3 regions of the Bacillus sp. LQ01 genome follow, and region 2 is predicted to be linked to each of the others. Evidence: riboswitches for the same ligand, from Rfam matches in the RefSeq annotation. Region 2 holds a riboswitch; each other region holds the start of a gene.
What was found. A riboswitch is a leader RNA that binds a small molecule or an ion and turns the genes downstream of it on or off. The one in region 2 is predicted to bind lysine.
Positions count from the first base shown of each region.

Region 1: linked by a shared signal. The riboswitch ahead of AC22L0_RS11505 (amino acid permease) and the one ahead of AC22L0_RS00660 (amino acid permease) in region 2 are both predicted to bind lysine.
Region 3: linked by a shared signal. The riboswitch ahead of AC22L0_RS05225 (aspartate kinase) and the one ahead of AC22L0_RS00660 (amino acid permease) in region 2 are both predicted to bind lysine.

Region 1 is NZ_JBYEZL010000001.1:2,194,887-2,200,738, forward strand. Features, by position in the region: gene AC22L0_RS11485 (aminoglycoside phosphotransferase family protein) at 1-163, opposite strand, end outside; gene AC22L0_RS11490 (VOC family protein) at 178-975, opposite strand; gene AC22L0_RS11495 (sulfite exporter TauE/SafE family protein) at 1,181-2,083, shown strand; gene AC22L0_RS11500 (GNAT family N-acetyltransferase) at 2,121-2,570, opposite strand; lysine riboswitch at 2,891-3,083, shown strand; gene AC22L0_RS11505 (amino acid permease) at 3,196-4,662, shown strand; gene AC22L0_RS11510 (iron-sulfur cluster biosynthesis family protein) at 4,776-5,081, shown strand; partial or broken gene AC22L0_RS11515 (DNA alkylation repair protein) at 5,115-5,806, shown strand.
Region 2 is NZ_JBYEZL010000001.1:104,829-110,680, forward strand. Features, by position in the region: gene AC22L0_RS00650 (catalase) at 1-1,038, opposite strand, end outside; gene AC22L0_RS00655 (ABC transporter permease) at 1,229-2,428, opposite strand; gene AC22L0_RS00660 (amino acid permease) at 2,489-3,913, opposite strand; lysine riboswitch at 4,062-4,243, opposite strand; partial or broken gene AC22L0_RS00665 (glutamate racemase) at 4,343-4,591, shown strand; gene AC22L0_RS00670 (DUF3626 domain-containing protein) at 4,702-5,787, shown strand.
Region 3 is NZ_JBYEZL010000001.1:967,548-973,399, reverse strand. Features, by position in the region: gene AC22L0_RS05245 (8-oxo-dGTP diphosphatase) at 1-89, shown strand, start outside; gene AC22L0_RS05240 (YndJ family protein) at 118-1,743, opposite strand; gene AC22L0_RS05235 (DUF4166 domain-containing protein) at 1,749-2,354, opposite strand; gene AC22L0_RS05230 (DoxX-like family protein) at 2,358-3,266, opposite strand; lysine riboswitch at 3,459-3,645, shown strand; gene AC22L0_RS05225 (aspartate kinase) at 3,849-5,078, shown strand; gene AC22L0_RS05220 (VOC family protein) at 5,305-5,757, shown strand.

The DNA.
Region 1 (5,852 bases), 2.1 Mb from region 2:
GTTCAAAATATGATGAATCGCATACTTTAATAAAATACGAGGCCCCACTCTCTAATTCAATTTTATATTTCTCATCGAATGAAAAGCCTTTTGAAATAACAGTCGCTTTTAACATGCGAGGCCATTCTAGTATTCTCTCTATCTCTCTAAGTATTTCTTCCACAACGTTCACCTCTATCAATATATGTACAAACTCCCTAGCACTTCATGCTCTCGTTTATTTCCCCCTTTAAACTCTACTGCAAATGGATATTCACCATTCTTATTCAAATGTTCTAGTACTAGCCCTTCTCCAATCGGTTCACAAAACTGCACATGAATATCTCCAAATACTACACTTTGACACTCGGCATTCCATTTTTCATTTTTCACAACTGAGCTTGTAGATAGCTCCATTACTTCTTTCCATTTCCGTACTATTTCTCGAACATTTTTTACTGCGTAATGAATCGTTTCAATTTGTTGCACTTTGTTTTTATGTTCAGTAATCGTCCCACTGTTACGTAAATCGTTTCTTCTTTCTTCGTCCGTTTCATTCCACTGTATAAAGAAAGGTAATTTCGGTCCGTTCTCTTCTTGCTTAACGAATAACATTTTCCATTCTAAAAGTCGGCCATCTTTTCTCATGCGTTTCCCTTCAAATGGCCCTATCGTATGTAAGCCGTACTTATTAAAGTTAACTGCTAGCTCCTCAATTGCATCTGTTCGGATTGCGATTTGTAGCATTCCTTCTCCATTTTGTAGTTTCACCACTGTTTCTTGTACTAATGGATTTTCTGCTTCTTTCGCTTTTTCTTCATGTTGAACTGCTAAAAATTCTATGTATGATAAGTCAAAATAACTTAAACTATTCCAAGTACCCCAATTCGTATGCTCTCCGCCTAATACAGTATGAAATCCAAGTTCCTGCATTTGTTTTGCCGCTTCCTCCGGTGTACCATGAACTGTGTGAACGAGATGATCAAATCGTAACATGTCTTTCTCCCCTTTCTCTCCATCCTTTTATTGTATATTTTATTTTTCTTTCATTCAATTCAAAAACTTTAAAACCTAGTTGATTTATACGATTAATATGTATTATAATGAAACAAATTTAATTATTGCTGATTGGAAAAACCAAAGGCACTTTTCTCATACGGGAAAAGTGTCTTTTTCATTTATTATTACAGGGGGATTATTTATGCAGAAATTAATTGTCTTTGCTATTATTGGATTTTTCGCTCAATTGATCGATGGGGCACTCGGAATGGCGTATGGGGTAACGTCTACTTCACTATTATTAATGTTTGGTATTGCACCGGCTGTAGCTTCCGCATCGGTTCATTTAGCTGAAGTCGTTACAACTGCAGCTTCTGGCGCATCTCATATCAAATTTGGAAACGTTGATAAATATACAGTTTCCAGGCTTACATTACCTGGGGCAATCGGCGCATTTATTGGAGCATGTTTTTTAAGTAATTTGCCTGGAGATGTAATCAAACCGTACATTTCCGTATTTTTATTTACTTTAGGAGTTTATATTTTATTACGATTCATCATTCAAAAACAAATTGTCACTTCAAATAAGCGTATGTCTGCCAAACAACTTGTGCCGCTTGGTTTATTCGCTGGATTCGTTGATTCAACTGGTGGCGGTGGTTGGGGGCCGATTACGACACCCGTTCTTCTAGCAAGAGGAAATGAAGCTAGAAAAGTTATTGGATCTGTAGATACGAGTGAATTTCCTGTTTCACTCGCTGCAACAATTGGCTTCTTCATCTCACTTGGCTGGGAACAAGTAAGCTGGGTTTGGGTATTTGCCTTAATGCTCGGCGGTATTGTCGCAGCTCCAATTGCTGCATGGTTAGTCCGCATCGTTCCGCCCCATTTACTTGGCGTATTAGTTGGTGGTCTTATTATCTTCACAAATATTCGTACACTGCTTACTACATTTAAAGTGGATCCAACTATTATTTCACTTTCTTACGTTGCAGTTGGTCTTGTCGTTATTATTTCTATTTTCATTGCTGTTCGAAATCATTCCAATCGTCCTAACGCATCAACGGCTGAGTATCCAAATGATCAGAAGCAAATGCTACCATAACTATAAAAAAATACCGCTCAATTTAGAGCGGTATTTTTTATTTTTCTATTTTCCAATTAATCATCGTTTCTGTAGCATTTACTCTCTTCATATGTAACTTTTCTAAAACACGCATCGAACTATAGTTATCTAGGAGTGTCTCTGCAATTATTGTTTCTACCTCTCCTGTTTTGAAAGCCCAATCGATTAGTTCTTTTACAGCTTCTGTTGCATAGCCCTGATTCCAATATTTCTCAATAAATCCATAGCCAATTTCTACTGTTTGATCCTCGTTTGGTTTCCCTTTAAATCCAATATCACCTAAAACGCTATCATCTTCTTTCCGAAAAACATACCACGCCCCCCATGGTAATAAAGCCTCATCTTGTTTCACATTCTCTACATGCCCTACAATATGCGGACCGCTATTATATCCTTGCTCGTTAGCGACTTGAATCCTCTCTTCTGTACACGGCACTATATAGAGCCTTTTTGTTTCTAATTTCATTTTGATTTCCCCTTTTTGCTTAAACGTTACTCTAATTATAACAAATAATATGACTTTATTATGAATGTCGAATTATATTTTTCTGAATTTTCTTTTTATTTAGAGGGTTTTTCAATATTTTTTGCGAAACATTTGTATAACAATTTTTTCTTTGCTTATTGCTACATAATAGTAGGTTCGGGTGGAGTTTTGCGAGCGTTTCCTATACAATAACCGATATTTTTTGACTTTTCCTAACAAAATATCTTGCAATATATTCAGAAAGTCATTACAATTGCCATATATTAAAAATCTTAGCAATATATAAATCCTCATCAATCCGATGAGGTAGAGGTTGCGACTTTTAATAGTAAAACGGACGAGACACAGAGAATGTCACCGACTCCGTTTGAAAGGAAAAGTTGCCGAAGTTTATATTTCTTCTCTGGAAATATGAGCTGGGGCTGTCTCCGAAAGGAACAGAACTGTCACGTTTACAAAATTACCGTGTAAACGTGGGGTGCTATCTTAACGGAAGGGTATGATGGGGTGGTTATTTGTGAAACGTTCCGCCAAATTCCTTTGGCGGTTTTTTGTATTTTTCTCCCCCGCTCCTTCCTAACCTACAAGAAAAGGAGTGTTGAACATGAATAGCGCAACAAATCAATCTACCTCTAAAACGCAAACTACACAAGGACAAGGTGAATTAAAACGCGGATTAAAATCGCGTCACCTTACGATGATTTCTCTCGGCGGTACAATTGGTACCGGACTATTTCTTGCCAGCGGTGGTGTCATCCATTCAGCTGGTCCTGGCGGCGCATTAATTGCATACGCCGCAATTGGAATTATGGTTTACTTCTTAATGACAAGCTTAGCTGAACTCGCAGCTTACATGCCTGTTACTGGATCTTTTAGTACGTATGCAACAAAATTTGTTGATCCATCACTTGGCTTTGCACTTGGATGGAACTATTGGTATAACTGGGCGATTACGATCGCTGCTGAACTTGCAGCCGTAACATTAATTATGAAATTTTGGTTCCCAGATACCCCTTCTCTTATTTGGAGCGGATTATGTTTAGCTATTATTTTCCTTTTAAACTATTTATCTGTTAAAGGGTTTGGTGAATCTGAATATTGGTTCGCACTTATTAAAGTAGTTACAATTATTATCTTTTTAATTGTCGGCTTTATGATGATTTTCGGAATTATGGGGGGCGAAACTGTTGGATTCAAAAACTTCACTGTTGCAGATGCACCATTTAACGGCGGTATCATGGCAATTATCGGTGTATTTATGGCAGCTGGTTTCTCCTTCCAAGGAACTGAATTATTAGGAGTAGCTGCTGGTGAAACATCTGATCCAGAACGTAATATCCCAAAAGCAATTCGTTCAATCTTTTGGCGTATTCTTTTATTCTATATCCTTGCGATTCTCGTTATCGGTTTATTAATTCCTTATACAACTGAAAGTCTTGCTGCAAGTGATGTAACAGTAAGTCCATTTACACTTATTTTTGAAAAAGCGGGCGTTGCCTTTGCTGCCTCTGTTATGAACGCTGTTATTTTAACGGCAGTACTATCTGCTGGTAACTCTGGTATGTACGCATCAACTCGTATGCTTTGGGATTTAGCTCGCCAAGGAAAAGCACCAAAATTCTTAGGCAAATTAGATAGCCGCGGTGTACCTGTAAACGCATTAATCGTAACGTCAATTGTCGGTAGTATCGCTTTCATTGCTTCTTTATTCGGTGACGGTGTTGTATACATTTGGTTATTAAACGCATCTGGAATGTCTGGCTTTATCGCATGGGTTGGAATAGCAATTAGTCATTACCGTTTCCGTAAAGCATATACCGTACAAGGCAAAGATTTAAAAGACTTACCATATAGAGCAAAATGGTTCCCATTCGGTCCAATCTTCGCATTTACACTTTGTATCATCGTAATTTTAGGACAAAACTACGGCGCATTTATAGGTGAATCAATCGATTGGAACGGCGTACTCGTTTCTTACATCGGTTTACCACTCTTCTTAGTACTATGGTTAGGATATAAATTTACGAAAAAAACAAAAGTGATTCCACTTGATAAATGTGAACTAAAATAAAGTGAAACGAGCAAACAAATTTGTTTGCTCGTTTTTTATTGCAAACCTCTTTGCTTCCCTATTACTCCTGTTTTTGCCATAATAGAAGAAATATAATTAAAGGTTGGGATACAATGAACATTCGCATTACTGATGAAGCAAAAGCAGCTATACATAGATTAGAACGTAAAGACAAAAAGATCATTCGCATTAGAGGGACAATGACAAACTCTTGTAGTATTTTCGTTGATGTCGATTTAATTTGGGATACATATAACGCAGATGATGTTGTATATGAAGATGCAGATCTTATCGTACAAATGGATTCATTCACGAAAGACTACACTGGTGATACGGTGAAACTTGATTATAAGACGACAGGTTTTAGTATTACGACTCCGAGTGAGACTTTAGTTTATGGATTGTCGATTAAAAAATAAAAATTGTTTTCATTTGACCACTGAGGTGAAAAAATGGGTAAATATGTTCCGTTAAAATTTTTATTTAACGAAGAATTAGCAGAAAAAATGGCTGATTCTATTTGTAAACACGATCCTACTTTCTCTAAAAGAAACTTTGTATCTTCTGTAACATGTAAAGTTGAAAATTTAGAGTTAAAGCATCGTATTGAAGTAATTGCAGATGAATTACACAATGCTTTACAAAAAGATTTTAATGCAGCCATACATATATTACTGAAAACATTAGGACCAGAAAATACAACAGAAGTAGGCACATTTACATGTATGAAATAACGAAAAGGAATACTGCTGAATATGCCATTCGGCCTTTTCTTCAAACATACCATGAAGACACACTAGACATATTGCAACAGTGGATTTATGACGAAAACAACCACATTAGAAGATTAGTTTCTGAAGGTACAAGACCAAGGCTTCCTTGGGCTAAAAAAATAGGAGCTCTAAAAGATGATTTTAAGTACAATTTACAGCTTCTTGAACCATTAATGAATGACCCTTCTAAATATGTTCAAAAATCTGTAGCCAATCATATGAACGATATTACGAAAGAAGATAAAGAACTCGTTTTTCAGTGGTTACAGCAATTACGTGATAAACAGCATCCTATTAATCCTTGGATTATAAAACATGGACTAAGAACAGTAATAAAAAGTGGTACTTTACCAAAAAATTTTTCTTTTTAAGTATTTTAAACAAAACCGCTTATGCTTCAAAAATGAAGCATAAGCG
Region 2 (5,852 bases):
GTCATTTGAAAAATCAATACCTGGTACGACATGACCAGGGTGAAAAGCTACCTGCTCTGTTTCAGCAAAGAAGTTATCAACATTTTTGTTCAGTGTCATTTTACCAACTAATTTTACGGGAACTGCTTCTTCTGGCCATAATTTCGTTGGATCTAAAATATCAAAATCAAATTTATGTTCATCTTCTTCTGGAATTAGCTGTAATCCAAGCTCCCATTCAGGATAATCCCCTTTTTCAATTGCTTCGTATAAATCTTGACGATGAAAATCAGGATTTTTCCCGGCAATCTTTTGAGCTTCATCCCATACTAATGAATGAACCCCGAGGGTAGGTTTCCAGTGAAACTTTACGAAATGGGCTTTTCCTTCTGCGTTAATGAGTCGAAATGTGTGAACTCCAAAACCTTCCATCATTCGTAAACTACGCGGAATAGCTCGGTCGCTCATTTGCCACATGACCATATGAGTGGACTCAGGATTATGCGCAACAAAGTCCCAAAAGGTATCATGAGCGCTAGCTCCTTGAGGAATATCATTATGTGGTTCTGGTTTAACTGCATGGACAAAATCAGGAAATTTAATAGCATCTTGGATAAAGAATACTGGCATATTATTACCCACTAAATCATAGTTTCCTTCATCTGTATAAAATTTTGTGGCGAATCCGCGTACATCTCTTACTGTGTCGTTGGATCCTTTAGAACCTTGAACGGTTGAGAACCGTACAAATACAGGTGTTTTCTTTGAAGGATTAGTAAGAAAATCTGCTTTCGTATATGTTTCTAAAGATTCATAAAGCTGAAAATAACCATGAGCGCCAACCCCGCGTGCATGAACAATCCTTTCGGGAATTCGTTCGTGATCAAAATGGGTCATTTTCTCACGAAAGTGAAAATCCTCCATTAAGGTTGGGCCTCTTAAGCCCATCTTTAAAGAAAATTCATCTTCAGCTATTTTTACCCCTTGATTTGTTGTTAAAGCATGTTTGCATTGATTGTCAGTAACGTGATGCTTCAATTGTTCCGTTTTTTTATTCACAATATAGGCCCCTCCTTTACTCTGTTAATTAATAGATACCCTTTTTATTAGGTCGTAAACATGTATTATCGTTTTTGTATGTAAAATCATAAAATATCGGTTGTTTCAGTGATTCTTGTTTGAGGAAGCAAAATAAAAAAGCCAAGGAGAAAATTTATTTTCTCCTTGGCTTTTAAGATAATTCTTTTCGTTAAAATGCGGAAATTCTTTGCTTCGTTTTTGGTACAATAATAAATTTGATCCAGAGTAACCCGACAATCATAATGATAAGGCTATGTAAAAATTGACCTGTAGCAATGAGTATAACACTCGAAAATACAATGAGTTGAATACTTAGCAATATAAAGATTAAGCTAAGAAATTGCTTCATCCTTTCTTCAGTATGGGTTGGATATAATGCTACAATAATATTTCCCGAAAAATATTTCCATAGTGAACGAAGCTGCATAGAGATCATATATAAAACGATGTAAGCGATAGCGCCTTTTACGTATATATTTGGTATGAAATATAAGGCGAAAGCACCGATCAATCCTAAGCGAATATATATACCGAAATAATCATTTCCACGTAAAAATGCTAGTGTATGTAAGTAGAAGAAAGTTGCTCGTTTTTTATGTAATAAAGGTTCAATCCAATTTGTAAGCCATTTTCTTTTATTTACTTGTTTATTCAGTTGCGGAACATCTGTGAAAATGCTAGCAAATTGATAAAAACGAACGTTCATTTTTTCTTCTTGCTCAATTATGTAATCCCACGGTATTCGTTTTGTAGGCTGTTTTTTCGTATATAGAAGTAGGAAAGCAAGTAGTAAGAGTAGTCCGCCCAATATGAGAACATTTGCGGAATAAAACAGCATGTAAATGATTAGGGCGTTACAAGTAATACGAATGATCAGCCATATATTTTTTTCGTGACTATCACGCCACATCCAATGTATGTACATGTTCCAGGCTTTCGTAATCATTAACACGATAAAGATTGTACATAAAAAAGGTACAGTTAATTGTAATGATTGCATAGCAAGTGGAACGAGAATAAGGAACGTAAATAACAATGGGAAAAGCTGAATGATGTAATTGTATAGAAGAGATTTTTTGAAATAAGATGTTAATTTCTCTTCTAGTGCTAGTAAATAGACAGCATCAGGTTTTTGAATAAATGTACGGATAGGGCATCTCGTTATAAGGAATGTAAGTACAATCGTTATAATTATTAAAGATATTCCTTTAGAAGGAGATGCTTTTAGAAACTGAGCATAATAATATGCGCCAACGCATGAAATAAAGATAAAGCTATATAGTAAACCGTTAATCATACGTGCAAAGTATGTAATGATATTTTGAATATGTTGTTGGAAGCGACTGCTCCATAGCGATTCGATTGACATGTTTTTCACCTCTTTGTTCTATTATATATGTTTTACAAAAGAAAAAACGAGCAAATTGCGTTATGCAACTTGCCCGTTTTTCTTTTCGTTATTTTTTTTCTGATCACGATTCATTAATGGATAGAAAGCAAATCCAATTACGAATAAACCAATTCCGAGAAGGAACGTTTTTATATCGGATGCGCCAGTTTTAATAACCCATAGTGCGTAGCAAAGTGCGATAACTGCGACTATGCCATCTGTAATTCTTGCCCGCATTTCATTTTTATATGTTTCACCAGTTGCGACTAGTTTTAACTGGAAGATTGGTGAAACGAGATATGGAATGAGGTAGGCCAGTGTTGATACGGTAATAACGAATGTATAAGCTTCCGCAATGGTTCCTGATAATGTTGAGAATAGGAATACTTGCGACATAATGTTTGTTAATCGTAATGAGTAAATTGGACTTCCTTTTTTATTTGTTTTCGTGAAGAAGGAAGGGAAGAAACCTTCTTTTGCTGCTTGATAAGGTACTTCTGAGCTTAATAAAATCCAGCCTAAGATAGAACCGAACAGGGAAGTAAGAGCAAGTAATGCCATCAGTTTCCCGCCGCCGTGACCCATTGCAGCATTTAGTGCATCTGCTAATGGACGTTCAGAAGCTTGTAATTTATCAACGTGAAGTACACCCATTGTTAAAATTGTAATTCCTAAGTAAATCGCAACTGTAATAAGTAATCCCGCAACTGTTGCACGTTTTACCGTTTTTGGAGAAACAGCACGGTTTGATAAAAGAACGGCTGATTCAATTCCGATAAACGCCCAAAGCGTTGTAAGAGCAGCTAAATTTACTTGTGAAAGAAGACCATGTGATGCACCTGATTTATCAATCATCGGTGTGTACCATTGTCCAAACTTAGAAGCTTCGAATGCAAATAACGTAACGACGATGAATAAAAGGAATCCAGTTACTTTCGTTGTTGTTGCTAAGAAGTTTAGTTTTCCAGCTCCGCTTACACCGTTTGTTAATATAATATGAGTTCCCCAAAGTAAGATGGAACAAATCGTAAATGTAATTAGTTTTCCGACTTCTACGTTAAACGAGCCGATTGAAAATAGTAGTCGCGTATCTTTCATAATTGGGAAGAAGAGTGATAAATATCCCGCAAATGATGTAATGATGGCAACGTTACTTGCCCAGTTTGCAACCCAATATCCCCATACCATACTGAAGCCAGCCATTTTTTTCTTTTTTGGTGTTGAGAATAAAGCATATGCATGACTTTGTGGCCCTGTCGTTAAATCAGGACGACGAATTGCTAAATTACCGAAAACAAGAGCTAGCATTAAAACACCAAACCCTGTAGTTAACCAAGCTAAAGTGACACCGAGTGGGCTTGCTGTTTGTGCCAACGTACTTGGTACCATGAAAATACCAGCGCCAACCATGTTACCGACAACGAAAGCTGTTAGTACCCAAAAGCCCCATTTTTTTTGTTGCATAGAAAAATACCTCCAAAGTTAGTATAACCAAGTCAAGCGAGGAGATATGTATGTCTTCCTGAGTCAGGAAGAGAAGTCCCAAACAAAACAAAAAAAGCACGTAATCTGCCGCTACATGCTTTCTATCTTATAAGAAACCCACGACATACCTCTCGATAGCTCTCCACAAACGAAACGTTTGTGACAGTTCTGCACTTATTAAATGCAGACCCAGCAAGCGTGCATGGTGGACACGACTTACTTCGGCAACCATTCCTTTCTCATTCCTTCATCAATGCCACTACATCTCCTGAAATGATACTCTTAATGACTGCAACCTCTACCTCACCGAGATACGAATGAGGATTTAAATATTAAATTAACGTATTTAAGAGTAACAAATGAATTTTTATACGTCAATGGATATAGTAATAATCAGATTATAGAGAAGAGTTTGTGATTAAAAGTGAGTTAGGAGAGGCTGTAACGATTATTAGTTCTGCAGAAGAAACAGCGATAGAGTTAAGTACCATTTTACAGCACAAAGGAATTTTGTCTGACAATCTGAATTTGAAGCATCGCTTTTTTACAACGGGATCTGTTTTATCATTTGAACATATTGCTGAGCGATGGCTAGGGTATCAAATTTCTGTAGAATGTGTACATTTGCCTATGAAAAATGCGTGTATACATAATTAAGATTTAGTAAATTACTTTTTTAAATAAATGAGGTTCGTTTCATAAGAAGGAAAGAATAAGCTTTTAATTGAAGTGTTTAAGGGCAGTTCAATTAAAGGGGAGATTGGATTATGGAATTATTAAGATCTCAATTATTTGCTTTAGAGTATATTTCAAAATATGCAGAGAACGAAAAACGTGGGGCTAAAGCAACGATTAATCATATACTTAAAATGTCTAATATTACAGATGAAATATTTGAAGAAGCTGTCGCTAATTTAAAATCTCATGCAAGGATTGCTTTACACTTTCATCCAGACAGACTAGATTCGAATATGAAAAGAGTTGCTGAAGCACTGTTTGAGCAAGGAGTATATAAAAGTCAGTTTGAAACATTGCTATCTAATGGAAGCGTATCTGCTTATCCTGGTGGTGAACGTGACCTTTGGGAAAAGAGAATATTTGGAGGGGCATATCAATTAGAAGGCGTAACGAATGATCAACGGCCAAAATATGGAGCGCTAAATTTAATGTTACATCCAGATGGGCCGGCTCCGCGTTTTGGATCCTGTTATTTTCTCTTATCTCCAAAAGTTTCTTCGCGCTCTACATATACGTATTTAGATTCGCATCAAGATCCGAAAGAAAAGGGGACTTATGAGGAGTTTGATATGATTTTAGCTGCTCTTTTGGAAGAGACATTTGTAAGAGAATTTGCAATTGGTGAAGGAAATTTGACGCCAACAATATTAATTAATCATTTACTAGCTAACCTGAAAAGGCCGTTTATAGATTTAGTAAGCAAAGAGCCAGCCCGTAATCTTAATCATTATATTGAAGCGCAGATTCATGGAGAGATTTCTCTTAAAGAAGACGTGGAGGCGCTTGTTGCAGATCTTTCATTTAAGGGTACGGATGTAGGAAAAGTTTTAGAAGAAATTTGCCTGAAGTATGCGATTGATTTGTATTGGCACATCGGTTTTGTACTTATGGTAGACGAAGTTCCAATGGATTTTAGAGGTTCAAAAATGCCATCTTTAGCAAGACGCATTGCACGGAATCATTGCATCGATGCAAATATAATTGGCTCTGCTGTAGTGGATTTGAAGCGCAATCCATTATCTTGGAGTGATCGTGGAACTTATGAAGAAGTGCTTCAGGAATTAAAATTATTATGGCATGTTTTAGTTCGATTTGGAAAACCAAATCGGAAGTAGAACGAAATACTCCGTTTTTCGGAAGTATTTATATAGAAAAGAAGCTGATCTATTTATAGATCAGC
Region 3 (5,852 bases), 860 kb from region 2:
TATTTTTTGAAACAGGCACTTTTGAAATTCAACGTGTTTGGGATAATGAGCTAGATAAACAAGTTGCTATAACAATTACACATACGTAAAAAAGCTTGGAATTTTTCCAAGCTTTTCTTACTTCTCCTCTACTTTCTTAATCCTATAATCAATTTCTAAAAACTCAACTCCAAATATCCACATTCTATGATTAGCTTCTAGTATATGATCCGTGCGCTCTTTTATAATAAAAGTCTCTGCTAATGGTAAACGGATTGTTAAGAACCGAGTATGTAAATAAATCCCCTCATCTCCCTGACCATTTTCTCTTAACTTACTAGTAATGATTAAATCATGACTATCATTATATAGTTTCAAAATACCAGTCATATTCGAATAAGGTAAAGGTAAGGCGATATTCATATATGTCTCATTCTTATTTGTATGCTTTGAATAAAGAGCTACAAAAATAGATTCACCTGCTTCATTTTTCCTTATCCAAGCCCTTACATTCTCTCTTCCATCTTTCTCATCTATTACACTAATGATAGAGCCATGCATCGTTTCCCAATTGCCGCCCACCCCTAAATGTATTTGTTCTACACGCTTACTCATTTTCTCATAGCAAAGTGCGAACGGACGGAACCAACGAGCCCATTTAATATTCGATTGCAATTCATACTCTACTGTATTTTCATAAAAATGAATAATACTTAAAGGAACCTTCGTCACATCAAATGCCTCACTATGAAAGTCATTTACTTTATCAACTAAACCGTTGTATTCCTTACTGTCTACTAAATTGCTGCTATATAAATAAGCCTCACCAATTGCCACATTTCCTCTTAACTTACTCATTGGTTTCCCATAGTATTTATAATTCGGAACACTCTTTTCAATCACCCAGCCGATAAATGCCGGTAACGCTACTCCAATTCCGTTGACAACACCATGAATCCAAACCATTTGAGCAATTGTAATCGTCAAGACATGCTTCAAATTCCCGTATGAATATATAAGTGAGAACATAATTGTAACCATGAGTGTACTAGACGAAACGATTAGAAGAATCTTTGCACTGATAGCATTAAATTTTGCTCTCCAAACGTAAAATCCATACCCATAAATTGCACATAAATATAGGAACACTGCAAAAAATTCAAATATTCTTGAGTATGTAATTCCTATTGCAACTGTCATAGGTGAAATCATGATGATAAACATAATAGCATCATACACTTTACTTCTCTTTTCTCTTTTTCTCCCTATTAAACCAGCTGATAATGGCAATAGAAACGCCGAATAATGAAAATGTGCAGCTGTGAGTAAAACAATGTCAGAGCTAAAATGCATAATTGAAAGTTTTGCTACTGAAGCAGAAAACCAAAAACCACCTAAAAACAAATAAATAAACGCACTATCTATGGCGATCTCTTCTAACGGCTTCCATCCTCTTTCTAGCAATCTACTTACACCAAATAACGCAACAATTCCTGTATATACAAACCAAACTAGCGCAAATAAATAGTGATTTGTGACGAAAGCTAGCATTGCACAAATTGCTGCGATTGGATATAAAAATGATACGGATTTATAAAATAATAATTGCGATCCATCTCTTTTTCTTTTATCAATAATACAAAATGACATTGGTATAAATAATAAAACAGATAATAATATAATTGCTTCAACAGGATTTATATTCGACCACTCACATATTAGAAAAACAACATAGCAAGCAAGCCCAAATATTATATTTTTCATATCGTCTATTCCCTTTCCACAAATGTTCCCTTATATGAAAAAAGCGAACCAATTAACGGGTTTCGTACTTGTACATGAATTCGAAAACATTGTAGTGTTTCATCATAACTTTCAACAATTTTTGCCTCACCATACAAAAATTTTGGTAACGGCATTTTTCTTCCAAACATATAAAACCATTGTTTCTTTGAAGAAATATGCATTGCCCCTAACTCATCGATATGAAAATGCAGTGTAGAAACGAGTAAATGTGGTTCGCCAAAATAATCTACAATTTCATTTTCATCAAGTTTCATTACCGCATTAAAATATCTTTTCTTATTATGAAAATAAAAAGTACGATTCCACCGCACAAGTTCATGTCCATGTTCATCACGCTCAGCGGTATTATGTATTGTAAATGGCACTCCCTTACCTCTCTCAGAGAAAAATATTCGAAACTTCGATGCAATTTTTAATATGAATTTTACGAAAAAAGAACCACCGTAAATTTCATCCATCTTTCCTTCTCCAGTAAAGCTATTTTCTTCTGTAATCTCATAACGTTTCTGTAATTTCGGATGAAGTTTTTTATAAGAATCCCCTAATAGTCTTTCGTAAATATTAGCCATACATTATCCCTTTCTCGTCCTCTTGCAATTTTTTGCACTTGGCAAATCGAAGCTATTTATATAACCGACAATTGATAACCCCATTAAAAGAACATTTAATGTAATCGGATTAAACGGTCCTGTAAAGCTTGCGATATTCGTAAATCCTGCCGCTAACGTTAAAACTAGTAATACAATAATATGCAGTATAAATAATTTTCGTTTTGTTAGTGGCAACAGCCATACGACACCGAAAATTATTTCTAACCCCCCAATTATTTTAAGTATACATACACTACTTTCATTTGAACCGATTAATAAAGAAAGCATCTTTACTTCTTCTGAATGAGTAAACAGTAGTTTTGGCACTATCCCTTGATATATCCATACAAAAGCAAATAAAGAACATACGAGCCAATACGTCATTGTTCTTCTAATTAGTAACCTAGGATGAAGCCCCTTTTCTAACCATAATTTTAAGGCATCAAAACTCCAAGCAGTCGCCCAACCTAATAACGGACGAAAAATATAGGAATCTATCACATTTCCTATACGACCAAATCTTGTATCATAATCATATTGTGTCTCAAAATGGATGTATTCTTTATTGGGCGTATACTTCCAATAACCACGTCCTATTTGAATAAGAGATAATGTATTATCCGTCCAAAATTTTAAAGAAGAAATTCTTTCACCAGTTTCTTTTCTTATTTCACCTATTGATTCCCCTTCTCCAACTATTTCAAGCCCAAATCCAATCTTTGTTTTATACAAAAATTTCTGTGGTTCTCCTTCTTTTTTCTCTAAATACGAAATTTCAGTAAAGCGAGCATCCCACTCTGTATGTATATCTGGTTCTTGCGTATATTCCCATAATTTTTCCATCGTCGTGTTCATTTTTGTCGCAACATAAATAGGCTGTTTCCTTTTCATTCTCCCCACCTCCTATGCACTATAAGTTTAATGTACATGCAATGAATTTATTTTGCTACATTTTTCACAAACTTCCTCAAAAAAAGAAAGAATTTTTAAAATATATATAAAACACTTGATTCCACGAAAAATTTAAATTATTATAAAACAAATGTTACCAACAACTTCATAAATCAAACACTCTCGCCTAAAACGTGAGATAGAGGTTGCGATACTTATGAGTATTCTAATGGAGACACAGAGATGTCTATGAACTTAGATGAAAGGAAGTATTGCCGAAATTGATAAATTTCTCTGCATTTATCAATTGGGGCTGTTTTCGAATAGAAACAGAACTGTCATATGTACAGACGTGTACGTATGAAGAGCTATCTACAAAAAAGAGATATCATTTTTTTATGATATTCCTTTTTTGGCGGTTTTTTTATTAGCTCCGTTTTCTGTTTCCCTTTTCCTGTAACAGCACCATCCTCACTTATTTGAGATGGTGTTTTTTGTTTGTCTTTCTGGTAACTACAGGAGTATTGGGATTTATATATTTCCTAATCTATTCTTAAAAATAGACGAAAGAAGGAATTTGTAATGGAAACAATTGTTCAAAAATTTGGTGGCACTTCTGTCGGAAGCGTCGAACGCATTCAACATGTAGCAAATTTAATTATTGAAGAATATGAACGAGGTCATAGCATTGTCTCTGTCGTTTCAGCAATGGGAAAAAGCACAGATGAACTTGTCGCACTCGCTAACGCTATCACAGAAAATCCAAGTAAACGTGAAATGGATATGCTTCTATCTACAGGAGAACAAGTAACTATTTCATTATTAACAATGGCACTGCAAGCAAAAGGCTATCATGCAATTTCATTAACAGGGTGGCAAGCAGGTATTACGACAGAATCTGTACATAGTAGTGCACGGATTACTGACATTCATACAGATCGTATTCAATCTTATCTTGCTGAAGGTACGATTGTTATCGTAGCTGGTTTCCAAGGTATAAGTGTAGAAAATGAAATTACAACGCTTGGCCGTGGTGGCTCTGATACAACTGCTGTCGCACTAGCCGCTGCACTTAAAGCAAAAAAATGTGATATTTATACGGATGTGACAGGTGTATATACGACGGACCCACGAGTTGTAAAAGATGCTTACAAATTAGACGAAATTTCTTATGACGAAATGTTAGAGCTTGCTAATCTCGGTGCCGGCGTATTACACCCGCGCGCTGTTGAGTTTGCTAAAAATCATAATGTAGTTTTAGAAGTTCGCTCAAGTATGGAACAAGAAAACGGAACAATTGTAAAAGGAGAATGTAACATGGAACAACAATCAATCGTTAAAGGTATTGCATTTGAGGATAACATTACACGTGTCACAATTAAAGGATTAGAACAAGGCTCGCTTTCAACAGTTTTCTCTACATTAGCAGCAGCACACATTAATGTAGATATCATCATTCAAAGTATTACAAATGAAGGAACTGTACACCTCTCCTTCTCCATTCATTCGAATGATTTAAGAGAAACTTTAGAAGTTTTGGAACAAAATCAAGAAACTCTTCACTATGAATCTGTAGAACATGAAAATCACTTAGCAAAAGTATCAATCGTAGGATCTGGCATGGTATCTAACCCAGGTGTCGCTGCAAATATGTTCACTACTTTAAAAGAAGAAGATATTCATATTAAAATGGTAAGTACATCAGAAATTAAAGTGTCTGTCGTTATTGACCGCCTTCATTTAGTAACAGGCGTTGAGGCGCTGCATCAATCATTTATGGCGAAAATTGAGCCTTTCGTGCAAATGAGCTAATCTGATATATTTAGTAATACTAAAAAAATCAGATTAATGTATTACCTTCCTATTAAATAAAAAGCTGTTCGTTAACACGATGCTATATGACATATTAAAAAACACCTTGTCACATTTTCCTATACTGTGACAAGGTGTTTTTAACTGAAAGGAATTTGTAACTACTTAGTAGTATAATTATGAGGATAATTAAATAATAGACTTTTATACATAAGGAGATAAGACTATGGCAAAAAACAAATTACTACGAATGGACAATGTCAGCATCGTTGTAGAATCCCTTGATAACGCAATCTCTTTCTTTGAGGAGATTGGCTTGAATCTCGAAGGTCGAGCCAATGTCGAAGGTGAATGGGCTGGTCGCGTAACTGGACTCGGTTCTCAGTGCGTAGAGATCGCTATGATGGCCACTCCAGATGGCCACAGCCGAATTGAACTTTCGCGATTTCTCACCCCACCTACTATATCAGATCACCGAAATGCTCCTGTAAACGCCCTCGGTTATCTACGCGTCATGTTCACCGTTGAAGACATTGACGAAATGGTATCGAGACTCACTAAGCATGGTGCAGAGCTCGTTGGTGAAGTAGTTCAGTACGAGAACTCGTATCGTCTCTGCTACATTCGTGGAGTCGAAGGAATTTTAATCGGTTTAGCGGAAGAACTCGGTAATAAATAAGTAATATTTTATAAGAAGTCTTTACTAAAGTAAAAATATTTGAAAGAAATTCTCGCTTCATAAAACTTAGATTTTGAACCCCGTCCTAGCTTTAG